Regions from separate parts of the Streptomyces sp. NPDC031379 genome, predicted to be linked through region 1. Evidence: predicted binding sites of a transcription regulator. Region 1 holds the regulator's gene; the other holds the start of a gene.
What was found. The regulator HrcA, encoded in region 1, represses chaperone genes, less so after heat shock. The targets are predictions, from matches to a motif close to TTNGCACTCNGNNNNNCNGAGTGCNAA.

Region 1 (5,665 bases):
CGGGCTGAGCGCGTCGACCGCCTCGTCCGCGTCGGCCGGCGGCAGCCCGCCCCGGACCGCGTCCAGGCGCAGCTCCGCGCGTTCGTGGGCGAACACCGCGTCGGTGCCCACCGCCGCGTACACCTCGGTCCCGGCGAACGCCGCCATCCCGAAGACGTGGTCGAAGTGGGGATGGGTGAGCGCGAGATGGGTCACACGGCCGCCGGACAGCTCCTGGGCCCGGGCCCGCAGCCGCGCCCCTTCGGCCAGGCTCGAGCCGGCGTCCACCAACAGTGCCGTACCCTCGCCGAGGATGAGGCCCACCGTGCAGTCCCAGCCGGGCAGCCGGCACCGCCCGACGCCGGCGGCCAGCCGCTCCCACCCCAGCTCTTCCCAAGTCACCGTCATACCGCGACGCTAGCGGTACGAGCCGTCACGAGCCGGTACGGACAGCACCGACCTTGCCCAGTGCGTACCTGACAGCCGTACACTGGGCCGGGGAACTCTGGCACTCGCATGGGAAGAGTGCCAGGCGGACGACCCGATGGGACGAGGGGACTGACGTGCTGGAGGTGCGCGCGGATGCTGAGTGAACGCAGGCTTCAGGTGCTGCGCGCGATCGTCCAGGACTATGTGGGCACCGAGGAGCCGGTGGGTTCCAAGGCGCTCACCGAGCGGCACAACCTCGGCGTCTCCCCGGCGACCGTCCGCAACGACATGGCCGCCCTGGAGGACGAGGGGTTCATCGCCCAGCCGCACACCAGTGCCGGGCGCATCCCCACCGACAAGGGCTACCGGCTGTTCGTGGACAAGCTCGCGGGCGTCAAGCCGATGACCGCGCCCGAGCGGCGGGCGATCCAGAACTTCCTGGAGGGCGCCGTCGACCTCGACGACGTCGTGGCGCGCACGGTGCGGCTGCTCGCGCAGCTGACCCGGCAGGTCGCCGTCGTGCAGTATCCGTCGCTGACCCGGTCCACCGTCCGGCACGTGGAGCTGCTCTCGCTCGCTCCCGCGCGCGTGATGCTCGTGCTGATCACGGACACCGGCCGGGTCGAGCAGCGGATGGTCGACTGCCCGGCGCCGTTCGGCGAGGCCTCGCTGGCGGATCTGCGGGCCCGGCTGAACAGCCGGGTCGCGGGCCGCCGGTTCACGGACGTGCCGAGGCTGGTCGAGGACCTGCCGGACGCCTTCGAGCCGGAGGACCGCGGTACGGTCTCCACGGTGCTCTCCACCCTTCTGGAGACACTCGTCGAGGAGAACGAGGAGCGGCTGATGATCGGCGGCACCGCCAATCTCACCCGCTTCGGGCACGACTTCCCCCTCATGATCCGGCCCGTCCTGGAGGCACTGGAGGAGCACGTCGTGCTCCTCAAGCTCCTCGGCGAGGCGAAGGACCCGGGCGTGACCGTGCGCATCGGCCACGAGAACGCCTATGAAGGACTCAACTCCACCTCCGTGGTGTCGGTCGGCTACGGTTCGGGCGGCGAGGCGGTTGCCAAGCTCGGCGTGGTCGGACCGACCCGCATGGACTATCCGGGAACGATGGGAGCGGTACGCGCAGTGGCACGGTACGTCGGACAGATCCTGGCGGAGTCGTAAGTGGCCACCGACTATTACGCCGTTCTCGGCGTGCGCCGCGACGCGTCGCAGGATGAGATCAAGAAGGCGTTCCGTCGGCTCGCGCGCGAGCTGCACCCGGACGTCAACCCCGATCCGAAGACCCAGGAGCGGTTCAAGGAGATCAACGCCGCTTACGAGGTGTTGTCGGACCCGCAGAAGAAGCAGGTCTACGACCTCGGCGGCGACCCGCTCTCCCAGTCGGGCGGCGCGGGCGCGGGCGGCTTCGGGGCCGGTGGCTTCGGTAACTTCTCCGACATCATGGACGCGTTCTTCGGTACGGCGTCGCAGCGCGGGCCGCGTTCGCGCACCCGGCGTGGCCAGGACGCGATGATCCGGATCGAGGTCGAGCTGGACGAGGCCGCCTTCGGCACGACCAAGGACATCCAGGTCGACACCGCGGTCGTCTGCAACACCTGCAACGGTGAGGGCGCGGCTCCGGGCACGTCCGCCCAGACGTGTGACATGTGCCGCGGCCGGGGTGAGGTCTCCCAGGTCACCCGGTCCTTCCTGGGCCAGGTCATGACCTCGCGGCCCTGCCCGCAGTGCCAGGGCTTCGGCACCGTGGTGCCGACGCCGTGCCCGGAGTGCGCCGGCGACGGCCGGGTCCGCTCGCGTCGCACGCTGACGGTGAAGATCCCGGCCGGTGTCGACAACGGCACCCGGATCCAGCTCGCCGGTGAGGGCGAGGTCGGCCCGGGCGGCGGTCCGGCCGGCGACCTGTACGTCGAGATCCACGAGCTGCCGCACCCGACCTTCCAGCGGCGCGGCGACGACCTGCACTGCACGGTCACGATCCCGATGACCGCGGCGTCGCTCGGTACGAAGGTGCCGCTGGAGACCCTGGACGGGATGGAGGAGGTCGACATCCGGCCCGGTACCCAGTCCGGCCAGTCGATCCCGCTGCACAACCGCGGCGTCACGCATCTGCGGGGCGGCGGCCGGGGTGACCTGATCGTCCATGTCGAGGTGCAGACGCCGACGAAGCTGGATCCCGAGCAGGAGCGGTTGCTGCGCGAGCTGGCGAAGCTGCGGGGCGAGGAGCGTCCGCAGGGACAGTTCCAGCCGGGGCAGCAGGGTCTGTTCTCGCGGTTGAAGGACGCGTTCAACGGGCGCTGAGGCATCGTCCACGGGGTGCTCCGGCACCCCGTATGCCGCTGTCCTATGCCGCGGGAAGCCCGGATTCGGACTTGTCCAAAGGACGTGACAACATGCGGTCATGTCCACCGCACTGACCGATCTCTTCCCCCACCCGATCGTGCAGGCTCCCATGGCGGGCGGCGTCTCGCTTCCGCAGCTCGCCGCCGCCGTCTCCGAGGCCGGCGGACTCGGGTTCCTCGCCGCCGGATACAAGACGGCCGACGGCATGTACCAGGAGATCAAGCAGCTGCGGGGGCTCACGAGCCGCCCCTTCGGCGTGAACGTGTTCATGCCGCAGCCGGAGTACCCCGAGTCGGGCGCGGTCGAGGTCTACGCCCACCAGCTGGCCGGCGAGGCCGCCTGGTACGAGACCGAGCTGGGCGACCCGGACAGCGGCCGGGACGACGGCTACGACGCCAAGCTCGCCGTCCTCCTCGACAACCCGGTGCCGGTGGTCTCCTTCCACTTCGGCGTGCCGAGCCGGGACGTGCTGGACTCGCTGCGCCGCGCCGGAACCGTCACGCTGGTCACCGCCACCACCGCCGAGGAGGCCCGCGCGGTCGAGCGGGCCGGGGCGGACGCGGTGATCGCGCAGGGCGTGGAGGCCGGCGGCCACCAGGGAACCCACCGGGACATCCCCGAGAACGACCGCTCCGGCCTCGGACTGCTGTCGCTGATCGCGCAGATCCGCGAGGCCGTGAGCATCCCGGTCGTCGCCGCCGGCGGCATCATGCGCGGCGCCCACATCGCCGCCGTCCTCGCGGCGGGCGCGAGCGCGGCCCAGCTGGGCACCGCCTTCCTCGCCACCCCCGAGTCCGGCGCCCCCGCCCTGCACAAGCAGGCGCTGACCGACCCCCTGTTCGCGCGCACCGAGCTGACCCGCGCCTTCTCCGGCCGTCCGGCGCGCGGGCTGGTCAACCGCTTCCTGCGCGAGCACGGCCCGTACGCCCCCGCCGCCTACCCGGAGATCCACCACCTCACCTCCCCGCTGCGCAAGGCCGCCGCCAAGGCCGGGGACGCGCAGGGCATGGCGCTGTGGGCGGGCCAGGGCCACCGGCTGGCCCGGGAACTGCCGGCCGGTCGGCTGGTGGAGGTGCTGGTGGCCGAACTCGCCGAGGCCGGGACAGCGTTGTCGGAGCTTCCCGCGACCGGGGGTGACCGCCGATGACCAAGCCCGTCTTCGTCGTGGACCGACTCGACCGCATCGGGCCGGAGTTCGTGCTCGACGGCCCCGAAGGGCGGCACGCCGTGTCCGTGAAGCGGCTGCGGCCGGGCGAGGACCTGGTCCTCACCGACGGACGCGGCCGCTGGGCCGAGGGCGTCGTCAAGGCGGCCGAGGGCAAGGACCGGCTGGTGGTCACGGACCTGGAGGCCGTCCACGAGGAGCCCCCGGCCACCCCGCGGATCACCGTCGTGCAGGCCCTGCCCAAGGGCGACCGCGGCGAACTGGCCGTCGAGACCATGACCGAGGTCGGCGTCGACGCCATCGTGCCCTGGCAGGCGTCCCGCTGCATCACCCAGTGGAAGGGCGACCGCGGGCTGAAGTCCCTCGGCAAGTGGCGGGCCACCGCACGTGAGGCCGGCAAGCAGTCCCGCCGGGTCCGCTTCCCCGAGGTCGCGGACGCGGCGACGACCCGACAGGTCGGCGCGCTGCTCGCCGGGGCGGACTTCGCCGCCGTGCTCCACGAGAGCGGCGAGGAGCGGCTCGCCACCGCCGACCTGCCCGACCACGGCGAGATCGTGCTGGTCGTCGGTCCGGAAGGCGGCGTCTCCCCGGAGGAGCTGGCGCTGTTCGCGCAGGCGGGTGCGAAGCCGTACGTCCTCGGTCCTACCGTGTTGCGCACATCCACCGCCGGCACCGCCGCGGCGGCTCTTCTGCTGGGCCGCACCGGCCGCTGGTCCTGACACCACCTGGGGGACACCGTGGAACTCGTCCAAGTCCGGCTGCTGGTCACCGACTTCGCCGCCTGCTACCGCTTCTACACCGACGTCCTCGGCCTCAAGCCGCAGTCCGGCGCGACCGAGGGCCCCTACGAGAAGTTCAGCCCGCACGCGGGCTCCGCCGGGATCGCGCTGCAGGACCGGGCGATGATGGCCGAGGTCCTCGACGAACTGGGCGAGGCCGCCACCGGCCACCGCTCCCTGGTCGTGCTGCGCGTGGACGACCTCGACGCCTACTGCGCGGAGATCACCTCCCGGGGCGCCACCCTGCTGCACGGACCCGCCCCCATGACCGACCGCATGCGCGTGGCCCATCTCAAGGACCCCGAGGGCAACCTGGTCGAGCTGCAGGAGTGGCTGCTGCTGCTCGGGTGACGGTGGCGAGCCGGCGCGGGGGCCACGAACGGGTGAGTGGCCGTATGCGCCCTTCCGCCCCGACCATGCCGGTGGCACGCTGCCCTCCATGGGGGCATGGAGACGGAAGAAGCGCGGGAAGCGGGCTCTGGGCGCGGCGGGACTCGTGCTGGTGGCCGGTGGTGCCGTAGTGGCCTGTGAGCCGGGGGGACTGGGCGCCGGGACCGTCGCCTACACGACGGACACGACGGCGACCGCCCGGCTCGAACGGCAGCATGTGGACGTCGCCTGGCTCTCCTGCACCGGCCGCCAGGGCGACGGCGGCGGCACGGCGGACCGGTCGCCCTCGCCGAGCGAGTCCACCGTCGTGTCCGTCGACTGCCAGGGCGAGACCAGGGACGGGCGGAAGATCGTCGTCGCCGGGACGGTGACCAAGGCCGTCGACGGTGCCTGTGTGCGCGGAGACCTGACCGCCGAGGTCGGCGGCAGACGGGTGTTCCACGTGCGCGGGCTCGGCGACTGCGACGCCACACCCGGGCCGACGTACCGCCCGCCCACCGGAGGGCAGCCGCGGCCCACCGTCACGGTCACCGTCACCCAGACCATCTGGTGCGAGCGCTACCCCAGCTGCCGG
Region 2 (5,665 bases), on a different contig from region 1:
ACCACGCTCTCCTGCTCCTCCACCGGCAACCTCGCCGGTGCCGTGGGCGCCGCCGCCGCCCGGGCCGGCTTCCGCTCTTGCGTGTTCATCCCGCACGACCTGGAGCAGGGCAAGGTCGTCATGGCCGCGGTCTACGGCGGCGAGCTCGTCGGCATCGAGGGCAACTACGACGACGTGAACCGCTTCTGCTCCGAGCTGATCGGTGACCCCGCCGGTGAGGGCTGGGGCTTCGTCAACGTCAACCTGCGGCCGTACTACGCGGAGGGCTCCAAGACCCTGGCGTACGAGATCTGCGAGCAGCTCGGCTGGAGGCTCCCGGACCAGATCGTGGTCCCGATCGCCTCCGGTTCCCAGCTCACGAAGATCGACAAGGGCCTTCAGGAGCTGATCAAGCTCGGTCTGGTCGAGGACAAGCCGTACAAGATCTTCGGTGCGCAGGCCGAGGGCTGCTCGCCGGTGTCCACGGCCTTCAAGGCCGGCCACGACGTGGTCCGCCCGCAGAAGCCGAACACCATCGCCAAGTCCCTCGCGATCGGCAACCCGGCCGACGGCCCGTACGTCCTCGACATCGCGCGCCGCACCGGCGGTGCCGTGGAGGACGTGACGGACGCGGACGTCGTCGACGCCATCAAGCTGCTGGCCCGCACGGAGGGCATCTTCGCGGAGACGGCCGGCGGGGTGACCGTCGGCGTCACCCGCAAGCTGCTCAAGGACGGCGTGCTGGACCCGGCGAAGACCACGGTCGTCCTCAACACCGGTGACGGCCTGAAGACCCTCGACGCGGTGGCCGGCACCGGCCTCACCGCCACCATCCGCCCGACCCTGGACTCCTTCCGAGAGGCTGGCCTCGCATGAGCGTGACCGTTCGCATCCCGACCATCCTGCGCACCTACACCGGCGGCCAGGCCGAGGTCACCGCCGAGGGCGGGACCCTCGCCGAGGTCATCGGGGACCTGGAGAAGAACCACACGGGAATCGCCGCCCGGGTGCTGGACGACCAGGGCAAGCTGCGCCGGTTCGTCAACGTCTACGTCAACGACGACGACGTCCGTTTCGAGCAGGGCCTGGAGACGGCGACCCCCGACGGCGCGGGCGTCTCGATCATTCCGGCCGTCGCCGGCGGCTGCTGACCGAATGACCGATCATTACCTTCGGTAACAGCGGTTACGTATTGTTCATCGGATTGCCCCCTCCGTGAGAGAAGCGGAGGGGGCAATTCTGTGTGATTGAGCGCGGTACAGTTGGGGAACACGGTCGTGGTCTTCGGGTCGCGAGCCCTGTATTCGCGCCGCACAGCCCGACAAGAAGTAGCCAAAGTATGCGGGTTTCATGCGGCTTTTGTTCCTTTTGTGGAGCCCGACTTGCCCTGAATTCGGACGAATTCTCGGCACATTCCGGATCGGGCTCGTCCGGAATTCTCGTCCGATTGACCTGTTGCAGACGGCAGTTGGACAGATACATTCAGCCGCGGTCGACGCGTTCCGGCGCACGCCCCCGTCCCATGGGGGGTGAGGTCTGACCCGGGTCCGCGAAGTGCGGATCTGTGCAAGGGCCAGTAATAGGGGAGTTAGGCATGGCTCAGGGCACCGTCAAGTGGTTCAACGCGGAGAAGGGGTACGGCTTCATCGCGGTCGACGGTGGTGCGGACGTCTTCGTCCACTACAGCGCCATTCAGATGGACGGCTACCGCACCCTGGAAGAGGGCCAGCGGGTGGAGTTCGAGATCTCGCAGGGCCAGAAGGGCCCGCAGGCCGACATGGTTCGCCTCAGCGCCTGAACGTTTCTTGTGACGAAGGGCCCGCACCGGCACAGGGTGCGGGCCCTTCGTCGTGCCCGGGGTCGTGCCCGGCGTCCCGTTGTTCGCGGGCGGCTGAGTGCCCCCCGTTCCCCCCGGAGGCGCTTGCACTCGACCATGCCGAGTGCTAATCATTGGCGTTAGCACTCTGAAGGTGAGAGTGACAAAGAAGGACCGGGTCGGTGAGGCCCGCAGGCCAGGTGGGGCAAGGAACCACAGGCCGGCGAGCCGTCCGTCGCGGGCGCGGGCGCGGTCCGAAGGAATCACCCCCAGTCCTGGAGGGACCACTTCACATGGCCAAGATCATCGCGTTCGACGAGGAGGCGCGGCGCGGCCTCGAGCGCGGCATGAACCAGCTCGCGGACGCCGTGAAGGTGACGCTCGGCCCCAAGGGCCGCAACGTCGTCCTCGAGAAGAAGTGGGGCGCCCCCACGATCACCAACGATGGTGTCTCCATCGCCAAGGAGATCGAGCTCGAGGACCCGTACGAGAAGATCGGCGCCGAGCTGGTCAAGGAAGTCGCCAAGAAGACGGACGACGTCGCCGGTGACGGTACGACCACCGCGACCGTGCTCGCCCAGGCCCTGGTCAAGGAAGGCCTGCGCAACGTCGCCGCCGGCGCCAACCCGATGGCTCTGAAGCGTGGTATCGAGAAGGCCGTCGAGGCCGTCTCCGCCGCCCTGCTGGAGCAGGCGAAGGACGTCGAGACCAAGGAGCAGATCGCCTCCACCGCGTCCATCTCCGCCGCCGACACCCAGATCGGCGAGCTGATCGCCGAGGCCATGGACAAGGTCGGCAAGGAAGGCGTCATCACCGTCGAGGAGTCCCAGACCTTCGGTCTGGAGCTGGAGCTCACCGAGGGTATGCGCTTCGACAAGGGCTACATCTCGGCGTACTTCGCCACCGACATGGAGCGTATGGAGGCCGTCCTCGACGACCCGTACATCCTGATCGCCAACTCCAAGATCTCCTCGGTCAAGGACCTGCTCCCGCTGCTGGAGAAGGTCATGCAGTCGGGCAAGCCGCTGCTGATCATCGCCGAGGACGTCGAGGGCGAGGCCCTGTCGACCCTGGTCGTCAACAAGATCCGCGGCACCTTCAAGTCCGTCGCCGTCAAGGCCCCGGGCTTCGGCGACCGCCGCAAGGCGATGCTGAACGACATCGCCATCCTCACCGGCGGCGAGGTCATCTCCGAGGAGGTCGGTCTCAAGCTCGAGAACACGACCCTCGACCTCCTGGGCAAGGCCCGCAAGGTCGTCATCACCAAGGACGAGACCACCATCGTCGACGGTGCCGGCTCCTCCGAGCAGGTCGCGGGCCGGGTGAACCAGATCCGCGCCGAGATCGAGAACAGCGACTCGGACTACGACCGCGAGAAGCTGCAGGAGCGCCTGGCGAAGCTCGCCGGCGGTGTCGCGGTCATCAAGGCCGGTGCCGCCACCGAGGTGGAGCTGAAGGAGCGCAAGCACCGCATCGAGGACGCCGTCCGCAACGCGAAGGCCGCCGTCGAGGAGGGCATCGTCGCCGGTGGTGGCGTGGCCCTGCTGCAGGCCTCCCAGGTCTTCGAGAAGCTGGAGCTGGAGGGTGACGAGGCGACCGGCGCGCAGGCCGTGAAGCTCGCGCTCGAGGCCCCGCTGAAGCAGATCGCCGTCAACGCCGGCCTCGAGGGCGGTGTCGTGGTGGAGAAGGTGCGCAACCTGACCCCGGGCCACGGCCTGAACGCCGCGACCGGCGAGTACGTCGACCTGGTCGCCGAGGGCATCATCGACCCGGCGAAGGTGACCCGTTCCGCGCTGCAGAACGCCGCCTCCATCGCCGCGCTGTTCCTCACCACCGAGGCCGTCATCGCCGACAAGCCGGAGAAGGCCGCCGCGCCGGCCGGCGGCGGCATGCCGGGCGGTGACATGGACTTCTGATCCTTCCGAGGATCGGCACCAGTCCTTTCGTACGAGGGCGGTACTCCCTGTCTGTGGCAGGGGGTGCCGCCCTCGGGCGTGTCCGGCGTCACGCGGGCGTTCTCCGCCGGACGGGGAATGTGGGCCACCGCATAGGCTGTTGCTTCAGAAGGTGCAACAATGCGCGTGCACATACCAGCCGGTTACCCCAGTCATTCACGAGGAGCCCCCCACGTGACCGTCACCACGCCCGCCTCCCGCGCGGCCCAGATCCTCTCCCGCCCGATCGACCTGGGCGGCCTCACCGTCCCGAACCGGATCGTGATGGCGCCGATGACCCGTATGTTCTCCCCGGGCGGCGTCCCCGGGGAGAACGTGCGCTCCTACTACGCGCGCCGCGCCGCCGCCGGCGTAGGCCTGATCGTCACCGAGGGCACCTACGTCGGCCACGACTCGGCCGGCGAGAGCGACCGCGTCCCGCGCTTCCACGGCGAGGAGCAGCTCGCGGGCTGGGCCAAGGTCGCCGAGGACGTGCACGCGGCGGGCGGCACGATCGTCCCGCAGCTGTGGCACATCGGCATGGTCCGCAAGCAGGGCGACGCCCCCTTCCCGGACGCCCCCGCCGTCGGCCCCTCCGGCCTCGTCGCCGCGGGCGCCGAGCCCACCGGCAAGGTCATGACGCGGACGGACCTGGACGACGTGATCGCCGCGTTCGCCCAGGCCGCCGCGGACGCCGAGCGCATCGGCTTCGACGGCGTGGAACTCCACGGCGCCCACGGCTACCTCCTCGACCAGTTCCTGTGGGCGGGCACCAACCGCCGTACCGACGCCTACGGTGGCGACCCGGTGGCCCGCACCAAGTTCGCCGCGGAGATCGTCGCCGCGGTCCGCGAGCGGGTGTCCCCCGACTTCCCGGTCCTCTTCCGCTACTCGCAGTGGAAGCAGCAGGACTACACCGCCCGCCTCGCCGAGACCCCCGAGGAGCTGGAGGCGATCCTCGCCCCGCTGGCCGCCGCGGGCGTCGACGCCTTCCACGCCTCCACCCGCCGTTACTGGCTGCCGGAGTTCGAGGGCTCCGACCTCAACCTCGCGGGCTGGACCAAGAAGCTCACCGGCAAGCCGGTCATCACCGTCGGCTCCGTCGGCCTCGACGGCGACTTCATCAACGCCTTCCAGGGCGAGGGCGCCCCGATCAAGGGCATCGACAACCTCCTGGACCGCCTGGAGGCCGAGGAGTTCGACCTCGTCGCCATCGGCCGTGCCCTGCTCCAGGACCCGGAGTGGGCGGCGAAGGTCCTCTCCGACCGCTTCGACGAGCTGAAGTCGTACGACGCGGCGGCGATCAAGACCCTCAGCTGACCGGGCACTCGTGATCGCTCCCGTCCGTTCCCCCGATGACCAGTGAGGAGCGAGCATGACGACGAGCGAGTCCCCGGCCCCGGACACCGACGGCCCCCTGGTGCGCACCGCCTCCGGCGCGGTGCGCGGCCTGCGCGAGCAGGGGCTGTCGGTGTTCCGGGGCATTCCCTTCGCCGAACCCCCGGTCGGCGAGGCCCGTTTCCGGGCCCCGCGCCGCGCCCGCTCCTGGGACGGCGTCCGGGAGGCGTACGCCTTCGGCCCGCCGCCCCCGCAGGAGCCGGGCGTCCTGGGCCGCACGGCCCGCCCCGCCGGTCCCACGGGCGACGACTGGCTCACGGTGAACGTGTGGACCCCCGACCCGGACCCGTCCGCCGCCCGCCCGGTGATGGTGTGGATCCACGGCGGGGCGTACAAACTGGGCCACGGCGGTCAGCCGGGATACGACGCCCGGCACGTGGCCCGCGACGGCGACGTCGTGGTCGTCACCTTCAACTACCGCGTCGGCATGGAGGGTTTCGCCCTCTGGGCGGGCGCCCCGGCCAACCGTGGCCTGCTGGACCAGGTCGCGGCCCTGGAGTGGGTCCAGGAGAACATCGGCGCGTTCGGCGGCGATCCG

Region 2: a site for HrcA is predicted at 1,900-1,926, ahead of groL (chaperonin GroEL). Genes of this name have one in related genera too.

The regions. Positions count from the first base shown of each region.
Region 1 covers NZ_JBVIIT010000011.1:61,883-67,547, forward strand. Annotated here, with positions in the region: gene ACZ5CW_RS17670 (MBL fold metallo-hydrolase) at 1-387, opposite strand, end outside; gene hrcA (heat-inducible transcriptional repressor HrcA) at 562-1,578, shown strand; gene dnaJ (molecular chaperone DnaJ) at 1,579-2,715, shown strand; gene ACZ5CW_RS17685 (nitronate monooxygenase) at 2,816-3,904, shown strand; gene ACZ5CW_RS17690 (16S rRNA (uracil(1498)-N(3))-methyltransferase) at 3,901-4,641, shown strand; gene ACZ5CW_RS17695 (VOC family protein) at 4,660-5,052, shown strand; gene ACZ5CW_RS17700 (hypothetical protein) at 5,141-5,665, shown strand, end outside.
Region 2 covers NZ_JBVIIT010000001.1:138,596-144,260, forward strand. Annotated here, with positions in the region: gene thrC (threonine synthase) at 1-855, shown strand, start outside; gene ACZ5CW_RS00720 (MoaD/ThiS family protein) at 852-1,130, shown strand; gene ACZ5CW_RS00725 (cold-shock protein) at 1,574-1,777, shown strand; gene groL (chaperonin GroEL) at 2,089-3,711, shown strand; gene ACZ5CW_RS00735 (NADH:flavin oxidoreductase) at 3,925-5,049, shown strand; gene ACZ5CW_RS00740 (carboxylesterase/lipase family protein) at 5,105-5,665, shown strand, end outside.